DNA from 4 places in the Erwinia sp. GW821-FHT03D09 genome. Region 1 is predicted to be linked to each of the others. Evidence: riboswitches for the same ligand, from Rfam matches in the RefSeq annotation. Region 1 holds a riboswitch; each other region holds the start of a gene.
What was found. Region 1 has a riboswitch for thiamine pyrophosphate ahead of thiM (hydroxyethylthiazole kinase). Riboswitches for the same ligand answer to the same signal wherever they lie in the genome.
Positions count from the first base shown of each region.

Region 2: another riboswitch for thiamine pyrophosphate. It lies ahead of AC07U6_RS12750 (TenA family protein); the one in region 1 lies ahead of thiM (hydroxyethylthiazole kinase).
Region 3: another riboswitch for thiamine pyrophosphate. It lies ahead of AC07U6_RS18960 (FAD-dependent oxidoreductase); the one in region 1 lies ahead of thiM (hydroxyethylthiazole kinase).
Region 4: another riboswitch for thiamine pyrophosphate. It lies ahead of tenA (thiaminase II); the one in region 1 lies ahead of thiM (hydroxyethylthiazole kinase).

Region 1 covers NZ_JBWKUK010000003.1:239,159-246,420, reverse strand. Annotated here, with positions in the region: gene fbaB (class I fructose-bisphosphate aldolase) at 1-566, opposite strand, end outside; gene thiD (bifunctional hydroxymethylpyrimidine kinase/phosphomethylpyrimidine kinase) at 744-1,544, opposite strand; gene thiM (hydroxyethylthiazole kinase) at 1,541-2,332, opposite strand; TPP riboswitch at 2,369-2,474, opposite strand; gene wcaJ (undecaprenyl-phosphate glucose phosphotransferase) at 2,605-4,002, opposite strand; gene AC07U6_RS04315 (glycosyltransferase family 4 protein) at 4,123-5,277, opposite strand; gene cpsG (phosphomannomutase CpsG) at 5,394-6,770, opposite strand; gene AC07U6_RS04305 (mannose-1-phosphate guanylyltransferase/mannose-6-phosphate isomerase) at 6,786-7,262, opposite strand, start outside.
Region 2 covers NZ_JBWKUK010000011.1:49,949-57,210, forward strand. Annotated here, with positions in the region: gene AC07U6_RS12735 (substrate-binding domain-containing protein) at 1-127, opposite strand, end outside; gene AC07U6_RS12740 (DeoR/GlpR family DNA-binding transcription regulator) at 665-1,495, shown strand; gene AC07U6_RS12745 (sugar kinase) at 1,505-2,461, shown strand; gene AC07U6_RS12750 (TenA family protein) at 2,632-3,270, opposite strand; TPP riboswitch at 3,347-3,460, opposite strand; gene phnN (ribose 1,5-bisphosphokinase) at 3,634-4,197, opposite strand; gene phnM (alpha-D-ribose 1-methylphosphonate 5-triphosphate diphosphatase) at 4,197-5,333, opposite strand; gene phnL (phosphonate C-P lyase system protein PhnL) at 5,330-6,034, opposite strand; gene phnK (phosphonate C-P lyase system protein PhnK) at 6,054-6,812, opposite strand; gene AC07U6_RS12775 (alpha-D-ribose 1-methylphosphonate 5-phosphate C-P-lyase PhnJ) at 6,809-7,262, opposite strand, start outside.
Region 3 covers NZ_JBWKUK010000021.1:30,839-38,100, forward strand. Annotated here, with positions in the region: gene ptrR (putrescine utilization regulator PtrR) at 1-294, opposite strand, end outside; gene AC07U6_RS18945 (NAD-dependent succinate-semialdehyde dehydrogenase) at 437-1,819, shown strand; gene AC07U6_RS18950 (sensor domain-containing diguanylate cyclase) at 1,827-3,599, opposite strand; gene AC07U6_RS18955 (LLM class flavin-dependent oxidoreductase) at 3,793-4,461, opposite strand; TPP riboswitch at 4,649-4,769, shown strand; gene AC07U6_RS18960 (FAD-dependent oxidoreductase) at 4,911-5,840, shown strand; gene thiS (sulfur carrier protein ThiS) at 5,840-6,037, shown strand; gene AC07U6_RS18970 (thiazole synthase) at 6,039-6,800, shown strand; gene AC07U6_RS18975 (ThiF family adenylyltransferase) at 6,800-7,262, shown strand, end outside.
Region 4 covers NZ_JBWKUK010000029.1:8,667-15,928, forward strand. Annotated here, with positions in the region: gene AC07U6_RS21385 (ABC transporter substrate-binding protein) at 1-9, opposite strand, end outside; partial or broken gene AC07U6_RS21390 (ATP-binding cassette domain-containing protein) at 363-797, shown strand; partial or broken gene AC07U6_RS21395 (FAD-dependent oxidoreductase) at 788-1,627, opposite strand; gene AC07U6_RS21400 (ABC transporter substrate-binding protein) at 1,716-2,648, opposite strand; gene AC07U6_RS21405 (ABC transporter permease) at 2,683-3,444, opposite strand; gene AC07U6_RS21410 (ABC transporter ATP-binding protein) at 3,441-4,181, opposite strand; gene tenA (thiaminase II) at 4,178-4,879, opposite strand; TPP riboswitch at 4,944-5,048, opposite strand; gene AC07U6_RS21420 (LysR substrate-binding domain-containing protein) at 5,079-5,687, opposite strand; gene AC07U6_RS21425 (hypothetical protein) at 5,656-5,868, shown strand; partial or broken gene AC07U6_RS21430 (transposase) at 6,189-6,308, opposite strand; gene benD (benzoate diol dehydrogenase BenD) at 6,568-7,262, opposite strand, start outside.

The DNA of each region.
Region 1 (7,262 bases):
GCGCGCTCAAACGCCACCGAGATCTCTTCGATCTGACGGCGCGACTGTTCTGAACCGAAATAGATCGTCGCCCCCACGGCAACCGCACCGAGGTTGAAGGCCTGCTCAACGCTGGCATACAGGGTCTGATCGTACTGGGTAGGATAACTGAGGGTTTCGTTATGGTTCAGCTTAACCATAAACGGAATGCGGTGTGCATAGCGGCGGGAAACGGAAGCCAGCACGCCATAGGTGGAAGCGACGCAGTTACAGCCCGCTTCAATTGCCAGCTCGACGATATTCTTCGGGTCGAAGTACAGCGGGTTCGCGGCGAAAGAGGCGCCGGCGGAGTGCTCAACACCCTGGTCAACCGGCAGGATAGAGAGGTAACCTGTCCCGGCTAAACGACCGGTGTTATACAGGGTTTGCATATTGCGTAAAACCGCCGGAGGACGGTTATTATCAACCATCACCCGATCTACGTAATCCGATCCCGGAAGATAGAGGCTGTCTGCTGGAATAGTCATGCAGCGATGTTGCAAAAGAGAATCTGCTTCTTTGCCCAATAACTGTACGATGTCCGTCATGATAACTCCTGTCAAAGGTAGGGAGGGCCACGACCAGCCAACGGTCAAATGGCCCGCTGTTCAGAAACACGACTGATTTCTGACCTCAACAGGGTGAACCTAAACCTTTAACCAGGCAAACTGCTGACTGGATTTTTCAGACTAATGCGCACAAAAGCGCGTTTGCCCCTGCATTCATTACCACCATTTGTGGAAGTGATGTACCGGACCAATCCCCTGCCCGACTTCGAGTGAATCCGCCTGCTCCAGCGCACCCTGCAGCCAGGTCTTCGCCACCTGCACGGTTGCCACCCAGTTATCATGGCGCGGGCGCAGCGCGGCCAGCGCCGCAGAGAGCGTGCAGCCGGTGCCGTGGGTATGGCGGGTATTGACACGCGTCGCGGTGAAACGCTGCTCCAGCTCGCGCGTGAACAGCCAGTCCGGGCTTTCCGACTCGCTGAGATGGCCACCCTTCATCAGCACCGCCTGGCAGCCCATCGCCAACAGTCCCCTGCCCTGCTCGCGCATCTCCTGCTCGTTGCTCGCCATCGGGCAACCCAGCAGCGCGGCAGCCTCCGGCAGATTCGGTGTGATAATCGACACCTGCGGCAGCAGGCGTTCGCGCAGTGTGGCAACCGCCTGCTGAGAAAGCAGCGGATCGCCGCTTTTCGCCAGCATCACCGTATCCAGCACAATCCAGGGCGTGGTCGCTGCCTGCAAACGCTCGGCTACGACTTCCACAATGTCGGATTCCGCCAGCATACCGATTTTGATCGCATCGATACGTACATCCGACAGCACTGAATCCAGCTGCGCGCCAACGAAATCCGGCTCAATACGATAAACCGACTGCACGCCCCGGGTGTTCTGCGCAACCAGCGCGGTGATCACGCTGGTGCCGTAAGCGCCCAGCGCCGAGAACGCTTTCAGATCCGCCTGGATACCCGCTCCGCCGCTGGGATCGGTACCGGCAATGGTCAGTGCATTAATTCGCTTCATGCCAGTTCCTCCGGGGTCAATAAATAGAGCGCATCCAGGAAGGCAGGGATAAAGCTCCCCGGTCCTGATGCGATCGCGGCGGCACGCTCGCCGGCCAGCGATACCACACGGCAGGCGCTGGCAACGTGGGTCAGACGATCGCCGGGCAGCGAAGCAAACCCCGCCACCACCGCCGACAGCGCGCAGCCGGTACCGACCACACGCATCATCAACGGTGAACCGCCGCTGACACTGAGAGTACGCTGACCGTCAGTAATAAAGTCCACTTCTCCGGTGACCGCCACAACCGCCCCGCTCTGCAAAGCGAGCTTGTGCGCGGCCGGGATCGCGGCATCGGACTGATGCTGAGAATCCACCCCGCGGCCGGATACCGCTTCTTTTGCCAGCGCCATAATCTCTGAGGCATTACCGCGAATGGCGGCAGGTTGATGATTCAGCAGCTGATGACAGAATTCAGTACGGAACGCTAACGCACCGACCGCTACCGGGTCCAGCGACCAGCTGCGCCCTGCACGGTTTGCTGACTCCACCGCCGCCAGCATCGCCGCGCTGCGCGAGCGCGTCAGCGTGCCGACATTGACCAGCAGCGCGCTGGCTACCGCACTGAACTGCGCGGCCTCTTCGGCATCGATCACCATCGCCGGCGATGCACCCAGCGCCAGCAGAACGTTGGCCGTAAAGGTCTGTACTACATCATTGGTCATGCAGTGAATAAGGGGGGATTGCTGGCGGAACAGCGCCAGAGAGTGCGCCACATCGTGGTGGCTGAGGGGAAGGGGTTGGCTCATTTATACTCCCAACCGGCGATCAAGAAGGCGATGCCGGTTGGAGGCATCTGACTTCCCTCCGCTGGCATTATCCAGTTCAGGTTATGCGGGTTTTTCTCAGCCGTATCCTCAAAGAAAAGGACGGGCACCCCGAGTCATTTGTTTCGACGGAAAGAATATGCAAAGGGATTGGCGAAATCAAGCATAAGGATTATAAAGTAAAAAAACCGCATGGCGGATTTTTTACTCGTCTTAACATCATGTCCAACACATTCTTTAAAGAATGTCTAAAATCAATACGCAGCTTTATTAACAAAGCCTTTAAAAAAAGTCAGGAATATAATTTTCAGATCTAACCAAATACTCCAACCACGAATATAGATCAGGTCGAAGTCAACGCGCTTTTGCATTTTTTCCAAGGTATCTGTTTCACCACGGAAGCCGTTAATCTGGGCCAAACCTGTAATCCCTGGTTTAACTTTGTGGCGCAGCATATAGCCTTCAATTAGCGAACGATACTGTTCATTGTGCGCAACGGCATGTGGGCGCGGCCCCACTACGGACATCTGACCAAAAAGCACGTTAAAGAACTGCGGCAGCTCATCCAGTGAAGTATTGCGTAAAAACTTACCGAGTTTGGTCACGCGAGGATCATTTTGCTTGGCCTGGGTGACTTTAGCACCATTCTCCATCACTGACATGGTTCGGAACTTCCAGACCATAATCGGTTTACCGTCCATGCCATAACGAATCTGGCGGAAGATAACCGGGCCAGGAGAACTCATCTTCACAGCACAGGCAATAACAATCAACGGCAGCGAGATAAACAGCAGAATAATCGATGACACAATGATGTCTTCAAGACGCTTGAATACCATATTGATACCGCTAAGAGGCGTATCAAATAATGGGACCACCGGCACACCATTGATCTCCTCAGTACGAGACTGAAGAATATTAAAAGTGAAAACGTCCGGTATCAGTAAAACAGAGCAGGTCGTATCCGTTAAGCGTTTGACAATATCTTTAATTTTGGACTCATCTTTCATGCTCATAGCGATGTAGATACGGTCCAGTTTTCCTTCACGAGCATCTTCTATTAGCTTGTCAAAATCACCCGCGTAATTGATGCCGTTACTCATTTCAATCGGTTGTTCATCATAAATTCCAACAACCACGAATCCCATCCACGGCTCGTCAAGAAAACTGCTGATCAAGTTGATGCCCGCAGGCATTGTTCCTACAACAGCAACCTTACGAGTGTTGTAACCCATTTTCCTTAACATGCCGGAACCAATGCGAATAGCCATACGGCAAATAAGGAATCCAGCAACAACAACAAGGTACCATTGAATGAATATTTTAAAGCTTAAGTCAAAGTCACTTAGCAGTGAGCTCAATCCTAAGGTGAGTAACAGACTTAACGTCCAGTTTTTGGAGATCAGGATCAACTCAGCGGAAGACTTCACTCCTCGCCATGAGCGGTAGAAATCGGTCATTCCCCCAATCATTTGGAAGACAACCAGAACCACGAGTGCAATCAATACATGTTTATAATCGAACTGCCGATCGTTAAAATAGGCAACAATATATAAACCTAGAAATATAATAGAGATATCAGAAAATCGTTGCACCATTGAAATCAATGATGCATTTGCATTAGAGCGTGTTCGATGATGTAGAATTGTCATTCTATTGTCACTCTTGTTAGCTGTAGGTCAACAACCTGAAGTGATTAGGTGTATTTATGGCATCAGATAATTGCGTTATGATCTTAGGTCGAGTTTGCGACAAACCCAATCATCATTAAATTAGTAACGAATTTTTTTGTTTTCGTTAAATAAAGACCATTTTTCCTCAACGTAATCAGCAATTTCCTTCTTAAATCTTTCGCTTGAGAAGCGTACAGCATTTTCACGACAATTTTGAGGTGTGATTGCATCATTAATTTCATCGAACTTTTTAACCGCATCTATCACCGACTCAATAGTTTGATGTTCGAAAAATATGCCCGTTGGTTTTACAACTCCGTAAGGACGAATCGTTTCCAGTGCACCACCTTTACCGAAAGCGATCACAGGTGTGCCGCATGCCTGTGCTTCTACTGAAGTTATACCAAAATCTTCCTCTGCCGCAAAAACAAACGCTTTAGCCCTTTGCATATGATCAACCATAACTTCGTTTGGCTGATATCCCATGATCACAACGTTACTTCCGGCTTTAGACTTGATTTTAGCCATTTCAGAACCATCACCGATAACGACTAGCTTTTTATCCGGCATTTTACTGAAGGCTTCAACAATCAAATCGATACGCTTGTAAGGTACCATACGTGAAGCTGTAAAATAGAAGTCATCTTTTTTATCATGCAAGGTAAATCTATCAACATCTACCGGTGGATAAATGACATCAGCTTCACGCCCGTAAACTTTCTTAATTCTGCGAGCAATAAACTGAGAGTTAGCAATGAAATGATCTACACCGCTTGCCGTCCTGTAATCCCACACTCGTACTTTATGCAACAACCATTTGGCCAGGAATCCTTTTATTCCTTTATTCAAACCCGCTTCTCGTAAATACTGATGCTGCATATCCCAGGCATAGCGAATTGGCGAGTGAACATAGCTGATATGCAGTTGATCTGGCCCTGTTAAAACACCTTTTGCAACTGCATGACTGCTGGACAGAACTACATCATGTTTTGAAACATCAAGCTGTTCTACAGCTAGTGTCATGAAGGGAAGATATTTTTGATACTTCTTTTTCGCTGAAGGGAATTTTTGAATGAAAGTAGTATTAACTTTTTTGTTATGGAAAAGTTTTTTTGCATCATCATTCAGAAATTCAACGACAGAATACAGCTCAGAGTTTGGATAAACATCCACAAAATCCTTCACTACTCGCTCGGCACCAGCATAAGTTACTAACCAATCAACAACAATGCCGATGTTTTTATCCGTAGACATATAATACCCTCTGGCTTAAATATTAACCCTGATGAAAAGATTACATACTTATTATCACATCAAGATTTTGAAATAATGATTTATACAGGTGGGTAGCCCCACCTGTCAGAAATAGATTACTTACGTAAAATTTCCAGAATTTCATTCGTTCTTAACTTCATTAAATCTTCGTTGGCACGTGATTCAACATTCAAACGAACAACAGGTTCGGTGTTAGAACTGCGGAGATTGAAGCGCCAGTCAGCATACTCAACGCTGATTCCATCGGTATAATCAACATTAATAGCATCGCCCTGATACTTTTCGAGTACGCGAGCAATTGCTTCTTTCGGAGCTTCTAATGAACTATTGATTTCGCCCGATGCCGGGTAAGCGGCCATGCGGTCACCAACGAGTTCACTGAGAGTTTTGCCTTTAACACATAGCAGTTCGGCAACCAGCAACCATGGGATCATACCGCTGTCGCAGTAAGCAAAATCACGGAAGTAGTGATGCGCACTCATTTCACCGCCGTACACGGCATCTTCCAGGCGCATACGCTCTTTGATAAACGCGTGGCCGGTTTTAGACATCACAGGTACGCCACCCGCTTTTTCAACAATGTCTACCGTATTCCAGCTTAGACGAGGATCGTGAATAATGCGTGAGCCTGGGTTTTTCTCGAGGAAGGCTGCGGCCAGCAGTCCAACGATATAGTAGCCTTCAATAAAGTTACCCTGATTATCAAACAGGAAACAGCGATCGAAGTCACCGTCGAAAGCGATTCCCATATCTGCCTGATGGGCAACAACTGCATCCGTCGTGTCCTGGCGGCATTCAGGCAGCAGCGGGTTAGGAATACCGTTAGGGAAGTTACCGTCTGGAGTATGGTGAACCTTAATGAACTCTACATTTACACCCGCCTGCTTAAAGCGAGCTTCCACTGCATCCACAACGTGGCCCGCCGCGCCATTGCCTGAGTTCAGAACCAGCTTCAACGGGCGGTTGAAGTTGTTTAAATCAACATAGCTAAGCAGCTTGTCAACATACGCATCCAGAATGGAAAGCTGTTTGTAAGAACCACGTTTGCTTTCATTTATTGCAGGGAAGTCGTTAGCTTCAGCCAGTTTCTGAATGTCTCTCAGCCCGGTATCACCGCTGATCGGCTTCGATTCCTCACGCACCAGTTTCATACCGTTATAGTCTAACGGGTTATGGCTGGCGGTAACTTCAATGCCACCATCAACTTTCAGGTATGAAGTTGCGAAGTAGATCTCTTCCGTTCCGGTCAGGCCGATATCGATTACGTCAGTACCGGCATCCTGTAACCCTTTGGCCAGCGCCAGCTTAAGGCCTTCACTTGTCAGTCTAACATCGCCGCCCAGCACCATTTGCTTTGGTTTAAGGTATTCACCGTAGGCACGACCAATGCGGTAGGCGATATCTTCATTAAGCTCTGCGCCTAGTTTTCCGCGGATATCGTAAGCTTTAAAACACGTTAATTCACCAGACATATTTTTTCCCTGAAATTAGCAATGGCCGTAATGGTCTTTTAATCGAATGATGTCATCTTCGCCCAGATAGGAACCGGAAGAAATCTCCAGAAGTTCCAACGGGATTTTCCCCGGGTTTTCCAGCATGTGGACAGAACCGATCGGAATAAAGGTGGACTGGTTTTCAGTCAGCAGATAGGTTTTGCCTTCAAGAGTCACTTCCGCAGTTCCTGCCAGCACAACCCAGTGTTCCGCACGATGTAAATGTTTCTGCAACGAGAACTTTCCACCAGGCTTAACCGTTACGCGGTTGATCTGATAGCGAGGCGCATCAACCACTTTGTCGTGGTGGCCCCAGGGACGGTAAGATTCGCGATGCACTCGGTATTCACGACGGTCGTTAGACTTAAGGAACTCAACAACCTTCTTCACGTCCTGAACCTGCGATTTATCAATGACCAGTACGGCATCTTTGGTGTTAACAATCACCAGGTTCTCAACGCCGATTGCTGC
Region 2 (7,262 bases), on a different contig from region 1:
CAATATAAAAAGGGTGCTGCTGAGTAAGCAGAGAAGCCCCTATCTGATAATCTTTAGCCCAGCTTGAATGCGCAAATATTGTCATAGCCATCACCAGACCGGATGCCAACGTCGTGAGTTTTTTCATATTCTGTCCTCAGTCTTATTTTAATTAAAATATGCGTAGGTCACCGCCGTGCGGCGAGATTAATCTGCACGGTATTAAGGAGTAGAAATGGCCTTCGGCGGCTTCGCTGCTATTCAGATGTAGGGATAAGGTCTCGTTTCCTCCGGCTAATCTTAGATACAGATGACGGATATCCATAACGCTTATGACAATCAAAACATAAGCAAAACAAAAATAACTTACAACATGAAAGTTAATATACTGTGAGTCTCGGCTTAAAAGCGTGAGGGAGATCGAAATTTGAACAATAACTTTCATTTTGAAAGCAACACATTTAATACATTGATTAATATCTTTTTTTCAGAAAATAACTACTATTCCCAGTCAGAAGATGGGCTATAAAACACTTTTTCACTGCAAGGAGGGACAGATAAAGGCGCTCTGACCGGCAGTCAACCAACCCGACTTACAAGATGAAAGCAAACGAATAGCGATGACTTTCAATTAAAAGTCACCAACGTTATATTAAGCCCATGCATACTAATGGATGGGATAGCTATGCCCAGGAAGTCATCGAATTTACTCAAGCGCAGACTGAAGATTGCTGAACTGGTCGATCGCCAGGGTGAAATCAAAGTTGAGGATCTTTCTACTCTTCTGGGGGTATCCGGCGTCACCATTCGCGGCGATCTCAGCTACCTTGAACAGCAGGGCTATTTAAAGCGTTCCTTTGGTGGAGCGATAGCCACTTCTTCAAATTCCAGTACCTCACCCCAGGATGAAATCAGCACACCGCCACCGCTTACCCTGGCGAATAAAATTGAAATAGCACGCCACTGCAGCCGAACGATCGGCGATCGTGAGACTATTTTCCTCGGTCATGGTGAAATTGCTCGTCGCATCATCCCCTTCCTCAGTGGGCTGAGTCACCTCCGAGTGATCATCAACGATTTGCAGCATGTCCTGCTGGCTGAACAGTTTATCGATGGGGAGATCATCGTTGCCGGAGATGAGTTGATTCGCCACCGTTCTCTACTGTCCGGTAAAGCCTTTGATGATGTGATTCAGCGATTTACTGTTAATCACTGTATTCTCGAAGTCGGTATTGAGGATGGCAGCGGCGGGTGCAGCATCGACCAGCCGTTACTGGCCAGGCATTATCAACGATGCCTGGATAAAGCATTGAATTCGACGGCTATCATTAACAACGTTATTGAATCCTCCGGTCCGGTAAGTTCGCTGGGCAATCTGAGCCAGATGAAGTGTCTTGTTGCCCACCGCTATATCAATGAAAATTATCAACACGTTCTTTCCGATGCCGACTTCAATATTCGGTACAGCAATAATGAATGTTTTACGTGGTCAAATCGTAACTTCTTCGGAGAATGAGGCGTGACTATGTCAGTTAACATTTGCACCATGGGCGAGCTTTTAGTTGAATTTCTCTCTAAAGAACACAACCAGAGCTTCATGCAGCCCGGAGAATTTCTTGGCCCGTATCCCAGCGGTGCCCCGGCGATTTTCGCCGCACAGGTTGCCAGATTAGGCTATGGTGCGACGCTGTTCGGTTGCGTTGGCAATGATGATTTCGGTCGCTTAAATATTGAGAGATTGCGTCTGGAAGGGGTTATCACGGAGGGCATTAGCATTGTCGATCAGGCTCCAACCGGCACGGCCTTCGTCAGCTATCGTAACCAGATTGAACGTGACTTTATTTTCAATATTCCTAACAGTGCCAGCGGCAGTTTGAGCACGAAGCATATTGACATAAAGTTGCTCAATCAGTGCCGGCATTTTCATATCATGGGATCCTCACTGTTTTCGTTCAGAATTATCGATGCGATGCGTAAGGCGATTGATATCGTGAAGGAAAATAACGGCACGGTGTCGTTCGACCCCAATATTCGTAAAGAGATGCTTAACATCCCGGAAATGGAGCAGGCATTCGATTATATCCTTGAATACACAGATATCTTTATGCCCAGCGAAGGAGAGATATCACATTTCTCTACCCGAAAAAGTCAATCTGAACAGGATATTGTCAGTGAGCTTTTGCAAAGCGGCATTCAACATATAGTGATTAAAAGGGGGCCAAAAGGAGCAAGCCATTATCAAAAAAGCCACGATGTGCTGCTTGAAAAACACGTTCCCGGGCTGGAAACGCCGATCGTTGATCCGACCGGTGCCGGAGACTGCTTTGGTGCCACCTTTATCAGTCTGTTTCTCGCGGGGTACAGCATTGAGGAATCTTTAACGTACGCTAATGCCAGCGGTGCGATTGCCGTTTCGCACAAGGGACCGATGGAAGGGTTATCTTCGCAGGCGCAGATTAAAAACTTTCTTGCCCGCTTTTGATAAGACGCGGGCCTCTTTAAGCGGGGATTTGCTAAAAAGCGACGGCGCGCGGGGCGTCAGCATCAGAAGCTAAGTTCAGCAGGCTGGGCGCACAATCCTCGACATGGGCGGGGAGAGAATTTCCCCTGATGAAATACACAGTCAGCTCCCCGCCCTACGTTCAACGTTCCTTACTGATAAGCCGCATCAAAGAACGCCTTTTCAAGCCCCACCGCGCGGTGGAAGAGATCTTCGCACAGCGAGGATTCCGCCGGTCCAACGCGATCCAGCTCCTCGCGGATAAACGCCACAAACGCGTTGAAGTCCGGGTTATCGTGCAGCGTGACCCATTCGGCGTAGACGAAGTTATCCGGCAGCGGTCGGGCAGCCTGAGTGGCCCAGTCATAATACAGCCATTCAGCAACGTTCAGCACGGTGAGGATCGCTGCATAGCTGTGGGTGGCCGCCGCCTCACGCATGATGGCTTTGAAACCTGCCGTCGGGGCGGTGTCCGGCTGTTCGGTGCGCTGTTGCTCACTGACACCCAGCGCAGTAAACGAACGCAGGAAATAGGTGTTTTCTTCGGAGGATACCATCCCGGCAAAGCGGCCAAAACGCAGCCGGGCGTCGGTGGTATCCGCACTGGTCATTGCCGCACCAACCAGGATCAGGAAGCTGTCGAGGAAGCGGTGATCCTGAATCAGGTAATTAATCATCACACGGTCGTCAACGGTGCCGGTGACCAGCTCCTCAACGAAACGGTGATTAACGGCCGCCGACCAGGTTGGCAGATTCTGATTACGCAGGATTTCGGTAAAACGTTTGGTCATCGTGTTGTCCTGTAAAGTAAAGACAGCGCGACTGAATGTGGATACTCCGGCCGTCTCGCTCAGAGGCAGGCAAAAGTCAGACAGGTTGCGCCATCCCTTCGCCGGCATTATCCGGATCAGGTATTAAGGGTCTTCGCACCGTTGCAAGTGCAAACTCTCAGCCCGCTTGTAGGCTCCCCCTGGAAAGGTTCGGCAAGAAACATAACCTGTCAGTTCAGATGTTGTAAACAAAAACTCAGCGGCACACTTTATTCCGTGCCCGCTTATGCCGATTCACTCAGCGACGGAAATATCGCCGACATATTGAATTTCATTTGTTCATCATGGAGCAATCAGGCACCTGAAGGGCTGCCCATCTAATGATTATCTGATGTTTTGTTCCGTAACAGCACACGGTACTTCCGCCAGCAGCCGTGAGAAATCCCTCAGCGTGCGTTCCAGCTCGCCGTCGTTATTCAGCGTTACACATCCTCCCGAGATCGGTTCCGCCGCCCGCTGCATGCGCCGGACAATTTCACCTTCATCCTCGCGTCCACGCTGGCGAAGGCGGTTCGCCAGCACCTCCGGTGAAACCTGCAGGCACACCGGCAGCAGGCGGTCGCCATAGCGCTGCTGTGCTACCGCCAGATGGCGGCGCGAACCATTGACCACCACGTCCAGCCCGGCGGCCAGCCACAGATCGATTTCGGTGCCCAGCGCGTAGTAAAACTGATGCGCCTGCCACTCAACGGCAAACAAACCGAACTCGCTGCGGCGCAGAAACTCATGTTCGCTCAGCGCGATATGATTCTCCCCTCCGGCGGAGGCGCTGCGGGTAATATAGCGGTGCGCCACCACCATCCGCTCGGGGGCGCTTTCGCGCAGCGCCAGCAGCAGGCTGTCCTTGCCGGAGCCGGATGCGCCCATCAGCCAGATTAACCGCGCCATCAGAACACCATCCGGCCTTTTGCCCAGACGTTTTTGATATAGACCTGTTCCCTCGGCTGATGAACCAGTACCAGATCCGCACGTTTTCCTTCCGCAATCACGCCGCGATCGGTCAGTCCGATGGCGTGCGCCGGGTTGCGGGTGACCAGCGCAATAGCGGCTGGCAGATCCATCGGGATGGCTTCATCAGCTGCCAGACGGAATGCCGCATCCAGCAGGCTGGCCGGATAGTAGTCCGAGGAGAGAATATCCAGCAGCCCCTTCGAGGCGAGATCGCGTGCCGCAACGTTGCCGGAGTGCGAACCGCCGCGAACGATATTTGGCGCACCCATCAGTACCTGTAGCCCCATCTCGCGGGATGAGCGCGCGGCGTCTTCCGTCGTTGGGAACTCGGCAATGGTGCTGCCCACACCTTTCGATTCCAGCACGTGATCGTGAGTCGCGTCATCGTGGCTGGCCAGGGGAATATGGTACTGGCGGCACCAGGCGGAGATAGCCTCACGGTTTGGCGTGGACCAGCGCGCGGCAAGACGCAGCTGCTCGGCCTGACAGGCATCCAGCTGTTCGTCATTCATCTGGTATTTGCCACCGAAATAGGTGCGCCACGCGTCCAGCGAAACGTACTGGCGCTGGCCCGGAGAGTGGTCCATCAGTGAGACCAGCGAAAGTGCAGGATTGCACATCAGCTGTTCAAACAGCGGCAGCGTGGAGTCGTGCGGCAGCTCGCAGCGCAGATGAAGGCGATGCTCGGCGCGGTTTAAACCGTGCTTTTCACTGTGGCGGATGGCGTTAATCATCTTGTTGAGATTTTCCATCCGATGGCCGCCGTCGCGCACATCGCCCACGCCAATCGCATCCAGCACCGTGGTAATCCCACTGGCGATAATCAGCGCATCGTGGCTGCTCATCGCCGAATGCGCGGGCCAGTCCACCTTCGGGCGCGGCGTAAAGAATTTATCCAGGTTATCGGTGTGCAGCTCCACCATGCCGGGCATCAGCCAGCCGCCCTCGCCGTCAATCGCCCCAGGCAGCTGGCTGGGGGTTTCGGCATAGGCAGTAATCATGTCGTTATCGCAGGCCAGCGAACCGCTGACTACTTCCCGTTCAAGGATAAGCTTTACGTTGTTAATAATCATACGGCGTGCTCCGGGGTAACAGACTGCATCACATGCAGACGATCGGCGACGCGTTCGCGCACCGCATTATCATGAAAAATTCCGACGATGGCGGCACCGCGAGCGCGCGCCTGTTCAAGCAGTGAAACCACCGCCGCACAGTTCACGCTGTCCAGTGAGGCCGTGGGTTCATCCAGCAGCAAAATCGGTGATTCGGCGATAAATCCGCGGGCGATGTTCACGCGCTGCTGTTCACCGCCGGAAAAGGTTGACGGCGGCAGCGACCACAGACGCGACGGCACGTTCAGATGCCCTAACAGCGCCTGCGCCCGCTCTTCACTTTCTGAACGATCGACACCACGTTCCAGCAGCGGCTGCATCACCACCTCCAGCGTGCTGATACGCGGGATCACGCGCAGAAACTGGCTAACCCAGCCAATCGTGTCGCGGCGCAGCGCGAGGATCTGCCTGGCCGGGGCGCTGACCAGATCCACCCACTGCTGATGGTGTTCAACCCAGATATGGCCGCTGTCCGGCAGATAGTTACCGTACAACGAACGCAGCAGTGTGGATTTACCGCTGCCGGAATGGCCGTGCAGCACCGCGCATTCGCCGGCGGCTACCTGAAGGGACGCGTTATTCAGCACCGGAAGCCTTGCGCCGTGCTGGTTGTGCATGACGAAGGTTTTAGACAGATTCTCGATGCGCAGTTTGAGGTTCATAGCGGTTTCTCAACATGGGTTACAGAATGGATGACACCAGCAGCTGGGTATAGGGATGATGCGGATCGTCGAGCACCCTGTCCGTCAGCCCACTCTCCACCACCTGCCCCTGCTTCATCACCAGCAGACGATGAGCCAGCAGACGCGCCACGCCGAGATCGTGGGTGACAATCACCACTGCCAGGTTGAGATCGCGCACCAGGTTACGCAGCAGATCCAGCAGCCTCGCCTGTACTGACACATCCAGTCCGCCGGTCGGCTCATCCATAAACACCAGCTTCGGTCCGGTGACCAGATTGCGGGCGATCTGCAAACGCTGCTGCATACCGCCGGAAAAGGTGCCCGGCAGGTCATCGATACGCGCCAGCGGGATCTCCACATCTTCCAGCCACCGGCCGGCCTTCTCGCGGATCTGCCCGTAGTGGCGCTCGCCGACCGCCATCAGTCGCTCGCCGATATTGCCACCGGCCGATACCTGCGCCCGCAATCCATCCATCGGATACTGATGCACCACGCCCCACTGGGTGCGCAGCAGGCGGCGGCGTTCACTTTCGCTCATCGCATAAAGGTCGTTACCCTGATAAATAATTTCGCCGTGCTGCGGCGGCAGTCGGGCCGAAATCGCCTTCAGCAGGGTGGTTTTACCGGAGCCGGATTCCCCGACGATCCCCAGCACTTCACCGGGATAGAGTTCAAATGACACATCGCTGAAACCCTTACCCGGCGCGTAAAGATGGGTAAGCTGATTAACCGTCAGCAGCGGCAATTCATTGTTCATGACTGGCTTTCCTGTTGCTGATGGCAGTAATCGGTATCGGAGCAGACAAACATCCTGGTGCCGCTGTCGTCCATCACCACCTCATCCAGATAGCTTGTGCGCGATCCGCAGATGGCGCAGGGCCGATCCCACTCCTGGACGGTGAACGGATGATCGTCAAAGTCGAGGCTTTCCACTTTGGTATACGGCGGCAGCGCGTAGATACGCTTTTCACGCCCGGCGCCGAACAGCTGTAAGGCGGGCATCATATGCATTTTCGGGTTGTCGAATTTCGGGATCGGCGACGGGTCCATTACGTAGCGATCGTTGACCTTTACCGGGTAGGCATAGGTGGTGACGATATGGCCATAGCGGGCAATATCCTCATAAAGCTTCACCTGCATGATTCCGTACTCTTCCAGCGCGTGCATGGTGCGAGTTTCAGTTTCGCGCGGCTCGATAAAACGCAGC
Region 3 (7,262 bases), on a different contig from region 1:
GCTTTCAATCGCACCCAGGGTAAAGACGCCGCTGGGATGCTGGCCGGAAACGCTCAGCTTCGCCTTATCGGCCAGTGCCAGAATCCGCCGGGCATAGTCGAGCAGCGTGCGGCCGCTGTCGGTAATATGCAGCCGCAGTTTTTCCCGGCGAAACAGCTCGCAGCCCAACTCATCTTCCAGCTGGCGCAGGCGGGTAGAGATGTTCGACGGTACGCGGTGCAGCCTGTCGGCGGCGGCGGTAATGCTGCCCTCTTCGGCAATCGCACGAAATATATCCAGCTGGGTCAGATCCATAACTTTCTCAATTTGAGTAAATAACTTTCATTATTATTCATTTTTAAAGAAATAGTGACAAGCTTATCCTTTCCTTCATGCCGCATTTCAGCCTGAACCGCTGGGTGTAATGTCGAACCGAATGACCGAGAAGGTGCAAAACATGACCGACGTAAATTCTGCCGTTTCCCGCAACCCCGCCACGGGTGACGTGATGGCCCGCTATCCTTTCGCCAGCCGGACCGACGTTGATGCCGCGCTGGCACAAACCGACAGTGCTTTCCAGCACTGGCGGACCAGCCCATTGAGCGATCGTGTCGCACTGCTGTTGTCTGTCGCCGCCGGACTGCGTGAACAGAGCCGCGTGCTGGCGGAGATGATGACCACGGAAATGGGTAAACCCATTGACCAGGGGCTGGCTGAAGTGGAGAAAAGCGCGAAGCTGTGTGAATGGTACGCGCAGCATGGTCCTGATTTCCTGCAGCGTGAAGCCACAACCGTTGAAGGTAACAAAGCCTTTGTTGACTACCTGCCGCTGGGCGCGGTGCTGTCGGTGATGCCGTGGAACTTCCCGATCTGGCAGGTGCTGCGCGGCGCGGTACCGATTCTGCTGGCGGGCAACAGCTATCTGCTGAAACCGGCTCCGAACGTGATCGGCTGTGCGCTGCTGTTACAGCAGGTGTTGAACGATGCCGGTGTGGCGGAAGGGCTGTTTGCGGTGGTTAACGCCGACAATGACGGCGTGGCGCAGGCGATTAACGATCGCCGAATTAAAGCCGTGACCGTGACCGGCAGCGTACGCGCCGGTTCGGCGATTGCCGCACTGGCCGGAGCCGCCATCAAGAAATGCGTGCTGGAGCTGGGCGGTTCCGATGCCTTTATCGTACTGGCCGACGCCGATATTGATGCGGCAGTGAAAGGCGCGATTGCCGGCCGCTTTATGAATAACGGCCAGCTGTGCATCTCGGCAAAACGCATCATCGTGGAGAAGGCGGTCTTTGATACGTTCCGCGACAAATTCCTCACCGCGGTGAAGGCGATGAAAATTGGCGACCCGCGTGAAGCCGGCGTGTGGATTGGCCCGATGGCGCGTTACGATCTGCGCGACGAGCTGGATTCGCAGGTGCAGGCCACGCTGAAAGAGGGCGCCACCCTGCTGCTGGGCGGCCACGTGCTGCCGGGTGACGGTAACTACTATGCGCCCACGGTGCTGAGTGACGTCACGCCCGCAATGACCAGCTTTAAGCAGGAGCTGTTTGGCCCGGTGGCCTCGCTGATCGTGGCGGATAACGCCGAGCATGCCGTGGCGCTGGCCAATGATTCCGAGTTTGGTCTGGGGGGCAGCCTGTGGAGCCGCGATCTGGCCGCTGCACAGGGCCTGGCATCGCGCATTGAAACCGGCGGGATGTTTATCAACACGCCAAGCTTCTCTGACCCGCGCGTGCCGATCGGCGGCGTGAAGAAGAGCGGTTTCGGTCGCGAGCTGTCGCACTTCGGCCTGCGCGAGTTTACCAACCCGCAGACCGTATGGATTGAACAGCCCTGAGATGAGATTACACCGCCATATGGCTGAACCAGTGCTCCAGCTTGTCCGGCGGTAAGGGATGGGAATAAAAGAAACCCTGGATTTCGTCGCAGCCCAGATGCTGCAACGACGCCAGGGTTTGCAGATCTTCCACACCTTCGGCCAGCACCACGTAGTTCAGCTCTTTCAGCATGGTGATCATATGGTGGGCAATCACTTCGCAGGCTGGATCGCAGTTCAGCTGCTGGATCAGCGAACGGTCGAGCTTAATCACGTCAATGGGGATGCGGCGCAGAGTATTGATGTTGTTGTAGCCGGAACCAAAATCGTCCAGCGCGATGCGAAAGCCGCGCTGCTTGAGCAGATCCAGTCCCCGGCAGGCTTCGGTACTTTCCAGCACCTGCTGGGTTTCCAGGCATTCAAGGGTCAGATCGCCGGCCTGTAAACCGGCGCGCCGGGTTTTCTCTGCCAGGTCGCAGGCAAACTCCGGGCGGGAGAAATCGCTGACGCTGAGGTTAACCGATACCGGCAGATTCAGCCCTTTTTGGCGCCACGCACGCAGCTGCAACAGCGCGTGGTCAATCACCCAGTCGGTCAGTTCATCCATCAGGCTGGTGTGTTCCGCCAGCGGGATAAACTCGGCGGGGGGAATATTGCCGGCAACCGGATGCTGCCAGCGCAGCAGCGCCTCCAGTCCGACCGGTTTACCGGTGTGAAGACAGAGCTGTGGCTGATACACCAGATACAGGCCCAGGCTGCCGCGCAGCGCCAGCGCCAGGTCGTTCAACAGCTGAAAATTAAGATTTCGGCGGCTGTCGCTGTCGGCGTTGTAGGCCATCACAGTCTGCTTCTGGCTGATGGCCTCATGCAGGGCGCTGACCGCCTGGCGCAGCACCTCTGTGACCTGGGAGGTGGCGGGAACAAAACTCACCTCGCCAACGTAGATTTTCACATCAAGGGCGATATCACCCAGCACCTGCGCGCGAATATTTTCCAGCCGATCGCTCAGCACCCTGGCGTTAACCGCACTGTTTTTCCGGCTCAACAGGGCAAAACGACCGGTGGCGACGGTATACAGCACGTCCTCTTCGCTGAGATGTAACCGGGAACGCACCGTCGCGGACAGGGCTTTCAGCAGCGTTTCTACGGCATCCATCCCCATCGAGCGGGCGATTTCATAGGCCCGCGGCATATCAATGCAGTCAATCAGCGTCAGGGTCAGCGGATCGAAGCTGGAGGCGCGCTGCAGCAGACCGATATCCTTCAGCAGCCGCTGGCGATTGGGCAACTGAGTGACCACATCTTTGTAACCCGCGGTATACCAGGCATCAAGATAGCCGCTGACCAGGCCCGCCAGCAGCTCCAGCATCGTTGACTTATGTTCGTCGAAGGTGTGGGGCCGGGTGTCAGTAATGCACAGGGTCCCCACCGAAATGCCTTCCCGCGTATGCAGGGGTATACCCGCGTAGAATCGGATGAAAGGTGCGCCGAGCGTGAAGGGATTCTGGCTGAAGCGCGGGTCAAGTTGCGTATCGCTACAGATCAGCAGCGAATCGCTGAGCACCACCTGGCGGCAGAAGGCGCCATGCAGCGAACTTTGCGGCACATCAAGGCAGCAGGCTGCCTTGATATACTGATTTTCATTATCCAGAACCGAGACAAAACAGCCCGGAAACGCCAGCAAATCACTGGCGAGCAGGGTGAATTTTTGCAAAATATCATCGCGGATAGCATCTTCAGATTTGAGCATCTCAAGGGCAGCCAGGCGTCTGACATCATCGTTACTGAAGGTCCCACTCATGGTTTGGATTCGCATTAATAGAGTTGATGGCTGCTGACTCTGTCAGATTATCATGATTCCTCTCTCTGACTGGTCGATCTTCACTGCTGTCATCATGAAAATAATTTTTAATGATAGTGAAGAGATTGCATCATTCCAATGCGTCTACGCGTTTTGCTAGCACTACACGCGTAATTGTGACGGTAATCATGGCTCAGAGAGCCATGTCGGTGTTTTCCTGATGATTTACACGGCGGTGCCAGCCCAGCTCGGGGGCAATCAGTGTGGCGAAGTCGCTGATAATCTGGCGGTACTGGTCGGCGGTAAATTCATAGGGTAACTCCAGCCGCAGTTCATCCACTTCGCGCAGGATCGGGTCGTTAACCAGGCGCTGCTGGTTGCCCGGCGAGGCGATCAGCGTGTTTTCATCCGCCAGCCAGCGGCCGCTGAGGTTGTCCCGCACGCGTCGGACCCGATCGTAGGAGAAATTCTCCTGCCGCCAGTCGCCTGAGAACAGCGCCGGGCCAATCAGCTCCAGGTGGTTCGGCTGGCCGGCGCTGAGGCCAACGTTCAGCCGCCCGCGCGCGAGTACGTCCACCGTCAGTAAATCTTCCGCCAGCCGAAACGGGCTTTCATAGCCCATCTGGATCACTGTGGTGCCCAGCTCGATATGCCGGGTACGCTGCGTGGCGGCGGCAAGAAACGTGCTCGCCGAAGAGATCCCGTGCTCCAGATGGCGCTGACGCACCCAGGCACCGTTGTAGCCCAGCGATTCACCCAGCTCGAACAGCTGCAGGGTTTCTTCCGGCCCCTGTAGCGGGGCGCGATCCGGGTAGTTCCCGGGAGTAAGGAAAGCGATATGCGATATGGCCGGTTTTGTCATGGTGTCCATCCGTTCAGACCTGATGTGGGAGAGGCGCACTGAAAAATCCTTCAGCATCGGGCAATTGTGTTGCCTGCCCCGCACTTTGCAAAATGCCGAATCCGGCACTTTATTTTCATCTGGCGAAAACGGCCGTCGAAATAAATCCACCTAAACGCTTGCGGTTGCGCTCAGGATGCAATAAAAAAGTCTCTGTCAGGGGAGTCTCGCCGAAGAGACTGAGAGGCTGATTGCGATTTATCGCGGCTCAGCGACCCTTAGAACCTGACCCAGTTGATACTGGCGTAGGAAGACCTGGAATGCCGCTTCGCCGCACTCCTTATCGGGCAGATCGCAGCCGCCGAACGCCGATACTCTCCCTTCTCATTATCGCGGGTCTTCTTGGTTATCTGAGAGGCCGGTATGACGTTCGTAACAACTCTCCCTGAACATTCCGCCGAGGCGACATTGTGAGCCACTGGTCGATCCTGGGTTCGGGCGTGACCGGGCTGTGCGTGGCGACCGCGCTGGCCGACGCCGGAGAAAAGCTGGAAATCATCACCTCTGAAGAACATTGCCCCGCGTCGCACTACGCGGGCGGTATGCTCGCGCCGTTCTGCGAGGGCGAAGGCGCACCGGAAGAGGTGGTCAGGCTGGGGCAGGGCTCCGCCGACTGGTGGCAGGCGCACGTCAGCGGCGTGGAACGTCAGGGTACGCTGGTGATCGCGCCGCCGCGTGACAGCATGGAGCTGAATCGCTTTGCCAAAATGACCCAGGGCCATCAGTGGGTGGACCCGGGCAGCGTGGAAGATCGCCTGGCCGGGCGCTTTGCTCGCGGGCTGTTTTTCCCCAGCGAAGGGCACCTCGATCCGCGCAAGGCGATGCAGGAGCTGCGGCAGAAGCTGCTGGCCGCGGGCGTGGAGATCCGCCACGGTAAACCAACGGGCAAAATTATCGACTGCCGGGGTATTCATGCCGCGCCGCTGCTGCCGGAACTGCGCGCCGTGCGCGGTGAGATGCTGATCCTGCAAGGCGATGAGGTGCAGTTTTCACGACCGATCCGCCTGCTGCATCCGCGCTTTCCCTGCTACCTGGTGCCGCGCAGCGAAGGGCGTTTTATGCTCGGTGCCACCATGGTGGAAAGCAACGACGCCAGCCCGATCAGCGCCCGCGCGCTGATGGAACTGCTGAGCGCGGCGTACACCATCGACCCGGCGCTGGTCGAAGCGCGGGTGATTGAAACCGGCAGCGGCCTGCGCCCCTCTTACCCGAATAACCTGCCGGATATCCGCTATCGCGACGGCACCTTCCACGTTAACGGCATGTACCGGCACGGCTTTCTGCTGGCACCGATCATGGCGCAAAATCTTATCCAACAGCTGTCGCAGGAGACGCGCTGATGCACATTTTACTGAACGGTCAGGCGACCGAAACCCAGGCCGCTACCCTGACGGCGCTGCTTAACGAACAGCAGATTGACCGCAGCTGCGTGGTCTGCGCGCTGAACGGCGATTTTGTCCCGCGTGGGCTGTATGACGCGACGCCAATTAGCGAAGGCAGCAAGATTGAAGTGCTGTCACCGATGCAGGGGGGCTGAGATGAACTTTTACGATTACGCACCTGAATCACGTTTTTTGCTGGGTACGGCGGGCTATCCGTCGCCGGAAGTGCTGGGCAAGGCGATTGAAGCCTCCGGCACCGAGATTATTACCGTCAGCCTGCGTCGCGAAGGTGGAGCAGGGGGAGCATTCCGCGATCTGCTGACCAGGCTGAACAAGCGCGTGCTGCCCAATACGGCGGGCTGCCACACGGTGAAAGAGGCGGTGACCACGGCGCATATGGCGCGTGAGCTGTTCAACACCCGCTGGATCAAGCTGGAAGTGATCGGCCATGCCGACACACTACAGCCGGACCCGTTCGGGCTGGTGGAAGCGGCGCGTATCCTCTGCGAAGAGGGATTCCAGGTGTTTCCTTACACCACGGAAGATCTGGTGCTGGGCGAGAAGCTGCTGGAGGCGGGCTGCCAGGTGCTGATGCCCTGGGGTGCGCCGATCGGTTCCGGCCAGGGGTTGCGCAATATTGAAGGGCTGCGCACCATGCGTGCATGGTTTAAGGGTGTGCCGCTGGTGGTAGATGCCGGGATCGGCACGCCGAGCCAGGCCGCGCAGGCGATGGAGATGGGCTTCGACGCGATCCTGCTGAACACCGCCGTGGCGAAAGCGCAGGACCCGGTGCGCATGGCCAGTGCCTTCCGCGATGCGATACACGCCGGGCAGCAGGCGCTGCTGGCCGGGCCGATGGAGCGCCGCGATATGGCGGCGGCCTCGACCCCGGTCTTCGGCCTGGCGGAGTTTAACTGATGGATCGCTACCAGCGACAAACTATGCTGCCGGAGATCGGCCCGCAGGGGCAGCAAAAGCTGGCGCAGGCGCGGGTGCTGGTGGTTGGCGCAGGCGGTCTGGGTGCCACCCTGCTGCCGCAGCTGGCCGGGGCCGGGGTGGGCTTCCTGCGCGTCTGCGACGACGACCGCGTGGAGGTACATAATCTGCACCGACAGACACTGTTTACCCTGCAGGACGTCGGGCAGCCGAAAGCCGTGGCGGCCCGCCGGGCGCTGAATGCGCTGAACCCGGAATGCGAGGTCGAAGCCGTTGATATCAGGCTGTCCGGCAGCAGCCTGGATCACGCTCTACGCGATATGGATATCGTGGTGGATGCGGCGGATAACTTCGCCATTACCTGGCTGCTTTCCGACGCCTGCTTCAGCCGTAATCTGCCGCTGATCTCCGCCTCGGTGCTGGGGCGGCAGGGCTACGTCGGCG
Region 4 (7,262 bases), on a different contig from region 1:
AGTTTTCATATTCGGAAAGACTCGGAATAATAAGGTGGTGATAATTATTCTCATTTTTATCTAATCCGCACCTAAACTTTGTAACTTTTTTATAAAAAATTCACATTTTCACCTTTGCCTTTGCCTTCGCCTTCGCCTTCACATGACTTTTATCTGCTTCTGCTTCTGCTTCTGCTTCTGCTTCTGCTTCTACGCCCGTGACTCAAATTCCCTCCGTTTCTTTTAGGCGACTGACCTGCCGCCGGGAAGGCGCTTGCCATTCGCAAGCGAGTAAAAACCACGGCAAACCACATCGACTACCGTTAGTTTTACTTGTTATTGCATTGAAATATAAGCGTAAATATCAATAAACTTACTTGTGAGTAATCAACGACGTTTCCTTTAGCGTACGCGCCGGGGAAATCGTCGGTATTTACGGCCTGATGGGGGCGGGGCGCACGGAGCTGTTTGAATGGCTGCTCGGCACCCAGCCCTCGTATCTCGGCAAACTGTGGCTGGACAGCAAACCGGTACCGCAGCGGCTGTCCACCGCCGACCGCATCCATATGGGCATGAGCCTGGTGCCGGAGGATCGCAAGCGTACCGGCATCTTCCCCATCTCCTCTGTGGCCAGCAACCTGACTATTGCCAGCCTGTGGCCGCGTCTGGAGCACCGGTTTGCCATTTCTCATCAACAGGAGATGGCGGTGGTCAACAGCACAGTAAGCAATTTGTCGATCAAAATCTCCTCGCCGGAGGTGGCGATCAACGCGCTGAGCGGTGGTAACCAGCAGAAGGTGGTGATTGGCCGGTCAATGCGGATCTCCAGCAGCCGCAGCGCGTCCCAGCGATCCAGCTCCGCCAGTCGGTCGGCGGGGAAGGGCGAAACGGTGGCGACCTGCTGCTTAAAAGCGTCAATACCGGCGGCCTCCAGCTCGGCAAACTGGCCTTTGGTAATGGAATAGCCGCACTGCCAGAAGCTGCCGCGATCGATCATAATAAAGTTCTGCTTCGGCCCCTTATGGCCCATCCCCCACTGGGGATCGTCTTCACGTTTATCCAGGCGGAACCACACCACATCGCGCGGCGCGCCGAATGATTGCCCGCTCAGCTGCGCTTTCTCTCTCACCTTCGAGTGGCGGCCGTCGCAGCCGACCACCAGCCGGGCACGAATCTCTCGCGGCTGGCCGTTGGCAATCGCGCGCACGCCGCATACCCGGCCATCGGCAGTGATCAAATCATCGAAGGCACAGGATTGCAAAAGGGTGAAACCGGGGAGTACGCTGGCGCGTTCGGCCAGAAAATTCAGGAAGTCCCACTGCGGCATAAAGGCGATAAATTTGCACTTCACCGGCAGGCGGGTGAAGTTGGCCAGCGTCACTTCTTCACCGCCAACCTCGGCCTGGAGTTTTTCGGCGCGCTGGTGGGGCAATTTCAGCAGGTCCTCGAGCAGCCCGAGGTGATGCATGATCTGCAGCGTTGAGGGATGAATGGTGTCGCCGCGAAAATCGCGTAAAAAGTCGGCGTGCTTTTCCAGAACCACAACCTGTACGCCGGCCCGGGCCAGCAGATAACCGAGCATCAATCCGGCAGGACCACCGCCGACGATGTAACAGTCGGCGGTGAGCGTTTCCGCTGTCCGATCCATACAATCCACCTCTGCAATGCGATAAGTGAATTATATGATAATGCTTATCATTATCTATATCGAGTTCTGATTCACATTCAGCAGCGTATTATTTAATCTCTACCGCGTAGTTTTCCACCGGGGTGATTTTCTTGATCAGCTTATTATCAAACAGGAACTGCTCGTAGGCCTGGTAGCGGGCGCTGTCCAGATGCGCCGGATCGCGGGCGAACAGCGGCAGTGATTTCTGCCACGCCTGGCGGTTCAGCTCGGTGTTCAGCTCCGGGTGGCTGCTGGCAAAGGCTTTCCACGTTTCCTGCGGATGCGCCTGAAGATAGTCGTTACCCTTCTTCAGCGCGGCGAGGAATTTGGCAATTTTCGGTTTCTTCACGTCATCGCGATTGGCAACGATCACCAGCTCGTCATAGGCCGGAACGCCATAATCTTCTACATTAAACACCTTGGGATCTTTGCCCTGAATTTGCAGCTCCAGCGCTTCGATATTGCGATAGCCGCCGATCACCGCATCCACCTGGCCTGCCAGTAGCGCACCGGTCAGCTGGAAGTTGACGTTAACCGGGGTGATATCGGCAGAGGAAACGCCCTCGTGCTTGAGCATGGTGCCCAGCGTGGCCTCTTCAATGCCGGTGACCGAGAAACCGACCTTTTTGCCCTTCAGATCGGCAGGCGATTTAATGTTTTTATCCAGCGTCATCAGCGTGTTCAGCGGCGTATTCACCAGGGTGCCGACGCGTACCAGCGGTAAGCCCTGATCGGCGAAGAAGTGCAGCTGGGGCTGATAGGTGATAGCCAGATCGGCTTTCTTTGCGGCCACCAGGCGCGGCGGCAGGGAAGGATCGGACGGCGGCACGATCTTCACGTCCAGCCCTTCGGCTTTAAACGCGCCAATCTGCTCGGCAACGATAATCGGCGCGTGGTCCGGATTAACGTACCAGTCCAGCATCAGCGTGACGTTTTCCGCGGCGACGGCGTGGCCCGCGATGGCTGTTCCCAGCAGCAGGGCGCAGAGGTTCTTTTTCATTGCTGTTATTCCTTGTTATGTCGTATGCAGGTGGTTATTCCGCCGTCCAGTTAATCAGGCGGCGCAGCAGGCTATCGACGGCAACCCAGAGCAGCACCGTCATCAAAATCAAAATAAACAGCGCGGCAAACAGCTGGTCGGTCTGCATCCGCGCATTGGCGTTGAGCATCAGGTAGCCCAGCCCTTCGGCCGATCCGACCCATTCGCCGATAATCGCCCCGATGGGGGCCACGGCCGCCGCCATGCGCAGCCCGGTGCCGAAGGCGGGCAGTGCCGCCATCAGCCGCACGTGGCGCAGCAGCGCCCAGGGGGAAGCCCCCATAGTGCGGGCCAGATCGAGGTAGTCGTTATTCACCCGGCGCAGGCCGTCGAAAAAGGCCGAGGTCACCGGGAAGAAGATCACCAGCACCGCCATCGCCACCTTGGCGCTCATGCCAAAGCCGAACCACAGCACCAGCAGCGGGGCGAGGGCGAACACCGGGATCGCCTGGCTGGTCAGCACCAGCGGCATCAGCCAGCGCTGCAGGCGCGGCGAATACACCATGCTCAGCGCCAGCAGTGCGCCGAGCAGCACCCCGAGCAGCAGCCCGCTGACCACTTCGGATGCCGTCACCAGCGAGTGGTAGGCCAGGAATCCGCGACCCTCCCACAACGCCTGCGCCACGGCGGCGGGCGTCGGCAGCAGAAACGCCGGAATATCGCTCAGCGTTGCCAGCCACCACAGCAGCACCAGGCCGAGAAACACCGTCAGCCCGCGCCCCCATTTTGCCAGGCGGCTGTCCTGTTGATGGCTCATTCTGCGGCCCTCACCAGCTGTTGCAGCAGTTCGGCCTGGCTTTTCAGCAGGTCGGCATCATCCGGCGCGCGCGGCGGCAGCCCGGCGATATGATGGCTGTCATCCAGCCCGGCAGGATGCGGCGACAGCACCAGCAGGCGGTGGCTGAGGCGGCAGGCCTCCATCGGATCGTGGGTGATCAGCAGCACGGTATGGTTGGCCAGCAGTTCGGCGGCGAGAGTCTGGATGGTGGCGCGGGTAATGGCATCCAGCGCCGAAAACGGCTCATCCATCAGGACAATCGGCTGGCGTTCGTACAGCGTACGGGCAATCGCTGCACGCTGGCGCATACCGCCCGAAAGTGCGGCGGGGCGCTCGTTGCCATGCCCGCTTAGCCCGACGCGTTCCAGCAGATGCTCCGCCCAGGCGCGGTCGGCTTTTTCCCCGCGCAGGCGAGGCCCGAGGGTGATGTTTTCGCGTACCGTCAGCCACGGATAGAGCAGATCCTGCTGGCCCATATAGGCAATTCGCCCCGGCACCGGCAGGCCGTCGCTGGCGCTTACTGTGCCAGACGTTGCAGTCGCCAACCCGGCGATGATTTTCAGCAGGCTGGTTTTGCCCGCGCCGCTGGCCCCGAGCATGGCGACGAAGGTGCCGCCCTCAATGCGGAAGTTCAGCCGCTCAAAGATAGTCCGGCTGCCGAAACGCAGGGTCAGATCGCGGATTTCGATGCCGGGGCGGGAAATAACGCTGTTCACCACACGTTAACCGGGTTTTCGACGGCGTTGAGTCCCATCTGCCAGAAGGCACCTTCCAGACGGGTGGCGGTAGTGAAGATGTCACTCAGCCGATCGAAGCGGGCATCGGCACCGCGCTGCTGGCCCACGCGGTCGAGCAGCTCAATCGCCGCTTTCACGCCGTTCAGATAGCCCTGGTCGCTGTAGTTCTGCATCCACGAAGCGTAAGGATTGCCCTCCATCACTGTGGCCGGATCGGCCAGCAGACGCAGCCCCGCTTCAGCATAGCCCGCCACGCACGGCAGCAGGGCAGCCAGTAGCTCAAGGGCATCCCCGGTATGGCCGATATCCAGCACGTAGCGGGTGTAGTTGATCGTTTCGCTGGCTTCCGGTTCGCGGGCCATCAGCTCTTCGCTCAACCCCCATCCTGCGCAGTAGCCGACGTGAAGCGGTAGTTCGGCAACGATGTGATTCAACGATCCGACGGCAGCACGGATTTCCGGCAGAGTGTGGAATTTGGTGACCAGCAGGGCGTAGGCGCGGGCGAAGTGGACGAGGAACAGATAGTCCTGGGTCAGATAGCGGCGGAAGGCAACTTCTGGCAGCGTACCGGCACCGAGCTGTTGCAGGAACGGGTGAGCGACGTAGTGTTCCCAGTGCGGTCCCGCATTCTGACGGAGGCGACCAAACAGACCGAATTCGAACATTGAAGCAGGCATAAGATCTCCAAAATCGTGGTGGAGATCCGGGGTGCGGCGGCGGTGTGAAGAGGCAAAAGCAGATCTGTGTTTGCCAACCCGTCCCTTCGCTGGCATGACCCAGATCAGGTTCAAAGGGTTCGGCATTACTGCCATCTCAGCCCGTTACAGGACACCCCTCGGAGTCGGTTGTTATACGATATTTATTTTTTTATTACAATCATAATGCGGGCCAGCGGCTCACCTCGCACAGCGTCCGGGCGAGCATTGTGGCGGCCTGAGAAAGCTGATGCTGCTTACGCTGCAGCAAACCCACGCGCCGTTCAATCTGTGGGGCCGTCAACGGCACGCAAACCGCACCCAGTTCACGCATCTGCTGGATACAGAGCGCCGGGACCGCACTGGCACCCAGCCCGCCAGCTACCATCTTACCCACCGTAACCCGCTGATGGCTTTCAAAAGCCACGTCCAGCCGCCGTCCCGCCTTCACCAGCGACTGCTCCAGCAGCAGACGAACTGCGGACGGGCGCTGAAGTGTAATAAAATCGAGCTGTAGCAGTTCACGCCAGCTCAATTGTTTTTTCTGCGCCAGCGGGCTGTCTGCCGGAACGACGGCGACAAAACGGTCGATGCCTGGCAGGGTGAAATACAGCGAATCGGCCTGTTCGGGTTCGAAGGCAACACCCATCTCCACGCGTCCTTCCTGCACCATTTCGAGTACTTTCTCGTTGATCACGTCGTGAACTGCGACGTTGACCCTGGGATAGCGCTGGCTGGCGCTGGCAGACGAACGGCTGGTGCATGTGGAAACGGAGCACGGGTGTATCATCAGGCTGACGCTGTGCGATAGCGCGCGCCAGCCGCTCAGAACGCTGGCCAGCTACCGGTATGATGAATGGGGCTACCTGCTGAGCGTCCGGGCCGGGGAAGGCCGCAGCTTTGATTACCGCTGGTCAGCGGAAGGGTGGATGCTGCGCTGGAGTGACCTGTCGCACCTGGGTGGAGCATGACTATGACTGTCTTGGGCGCGCCATTGATGGCCGGGCAGCGGAAGGGCTATGGCCGGGGCATTTTGTCTGGGATGACGACACGCGTACAGGCCACTTTCATAACGGGTTTGGTGGCGTCACCAGCTACGTTCGCGACGAACGCAACAATATTATCTGTATCCGGCAGGACGATGGCGGTGAAACGCACTTTGAGTGGGTGGATAACCAGCTTATGGCGCAGACCGATGCGCTGGGTAACCGCACCAGATTTACCCTCGATACATGGGGACTGCCAGTCAGCGTCGCCCTGCCGGACGGCACAATGCACCATTACCAGCGTTCAGCTGGGGTTCGAAGGTATTTTCGCGGTCCCGTGGCGTGCTCAGTTCAATCTCGCCATCATCGCAAAGTAGTGTTTTTGACGAGTAGCCATTGCGGGTATTAGAGCCTTTTTTGGGGGCAGTCCAGTAAGAGATAAAAAGCGTCTGGATATATAGGGTCAAATCCACTGCAACTTTTTTTCGTCCATAAAGTAACCGACTTTCTCACATTCCATCGAAACCCACGAAAAAGTCATCAGTTCCTTCATTGAAAAGCATATGTCCTACAGACTGAACGCATTATCAGCAATCGATTACATCACATACATGTAGGGCCGCCATCCATGGCAGCAGGATCTTCGTCATAGATCCTTTTGATATCAGTCGGGTAAATGGTGTGCTATCCCAGATCCCCTCCGGCTACGGGTAACACGGTTCCTGTAATATAGCTGGCATCATCGCTGGCAAGGAAGAGAATCGCAGCCGCCTGTTCATCCACCGTGCCATAACGGTGCATCAAACTTGTCTCGCAGGTTTGATCAACCACGCCCTGATACCAGGCTTTTTCCTCTGCCGTAGGGGGTTCCTGAGTCAGATTGCGTGGCGTCAATCTGGGCGGTGCTTCAGTACCACCTGGTGCAGTGGCATTGATCCTGATACCTGAGCTGGAGTATTCGAATGCCAGCGATTGGGTCAGGGCATTGACGCCGCCCTTGGCCGCAGAATAGGGTACGCGGTGAATGCCCCGGGTTGCCACCGACGAAACATTGACGATCACCCCTTTTTGTACTTTGAGCATATACGGCAACACCGCACGGCATCCCCATAAAGTTGGGTATAAAGAACGGCGTATTTCGGCATCGATTTGATGAGGAGAGTATTCGGCGAAGGGGCGGGCCCAGATGGTGCCACCCACGTTGTTAATCAGAATATCTACCTGGCCGTAGTGTTGATATGCCTCTTCGAAAGCCTGGTATGTGCTATCCCAGTCTTCCAGGTCAGCACGAAGAGGCAATACATCGTGACCTGTTTCTCGCAGAGTTTGTGCCAGAACATCAACCCATTCCGAGCGGTCAATCAGAACCAGTCTGGCTC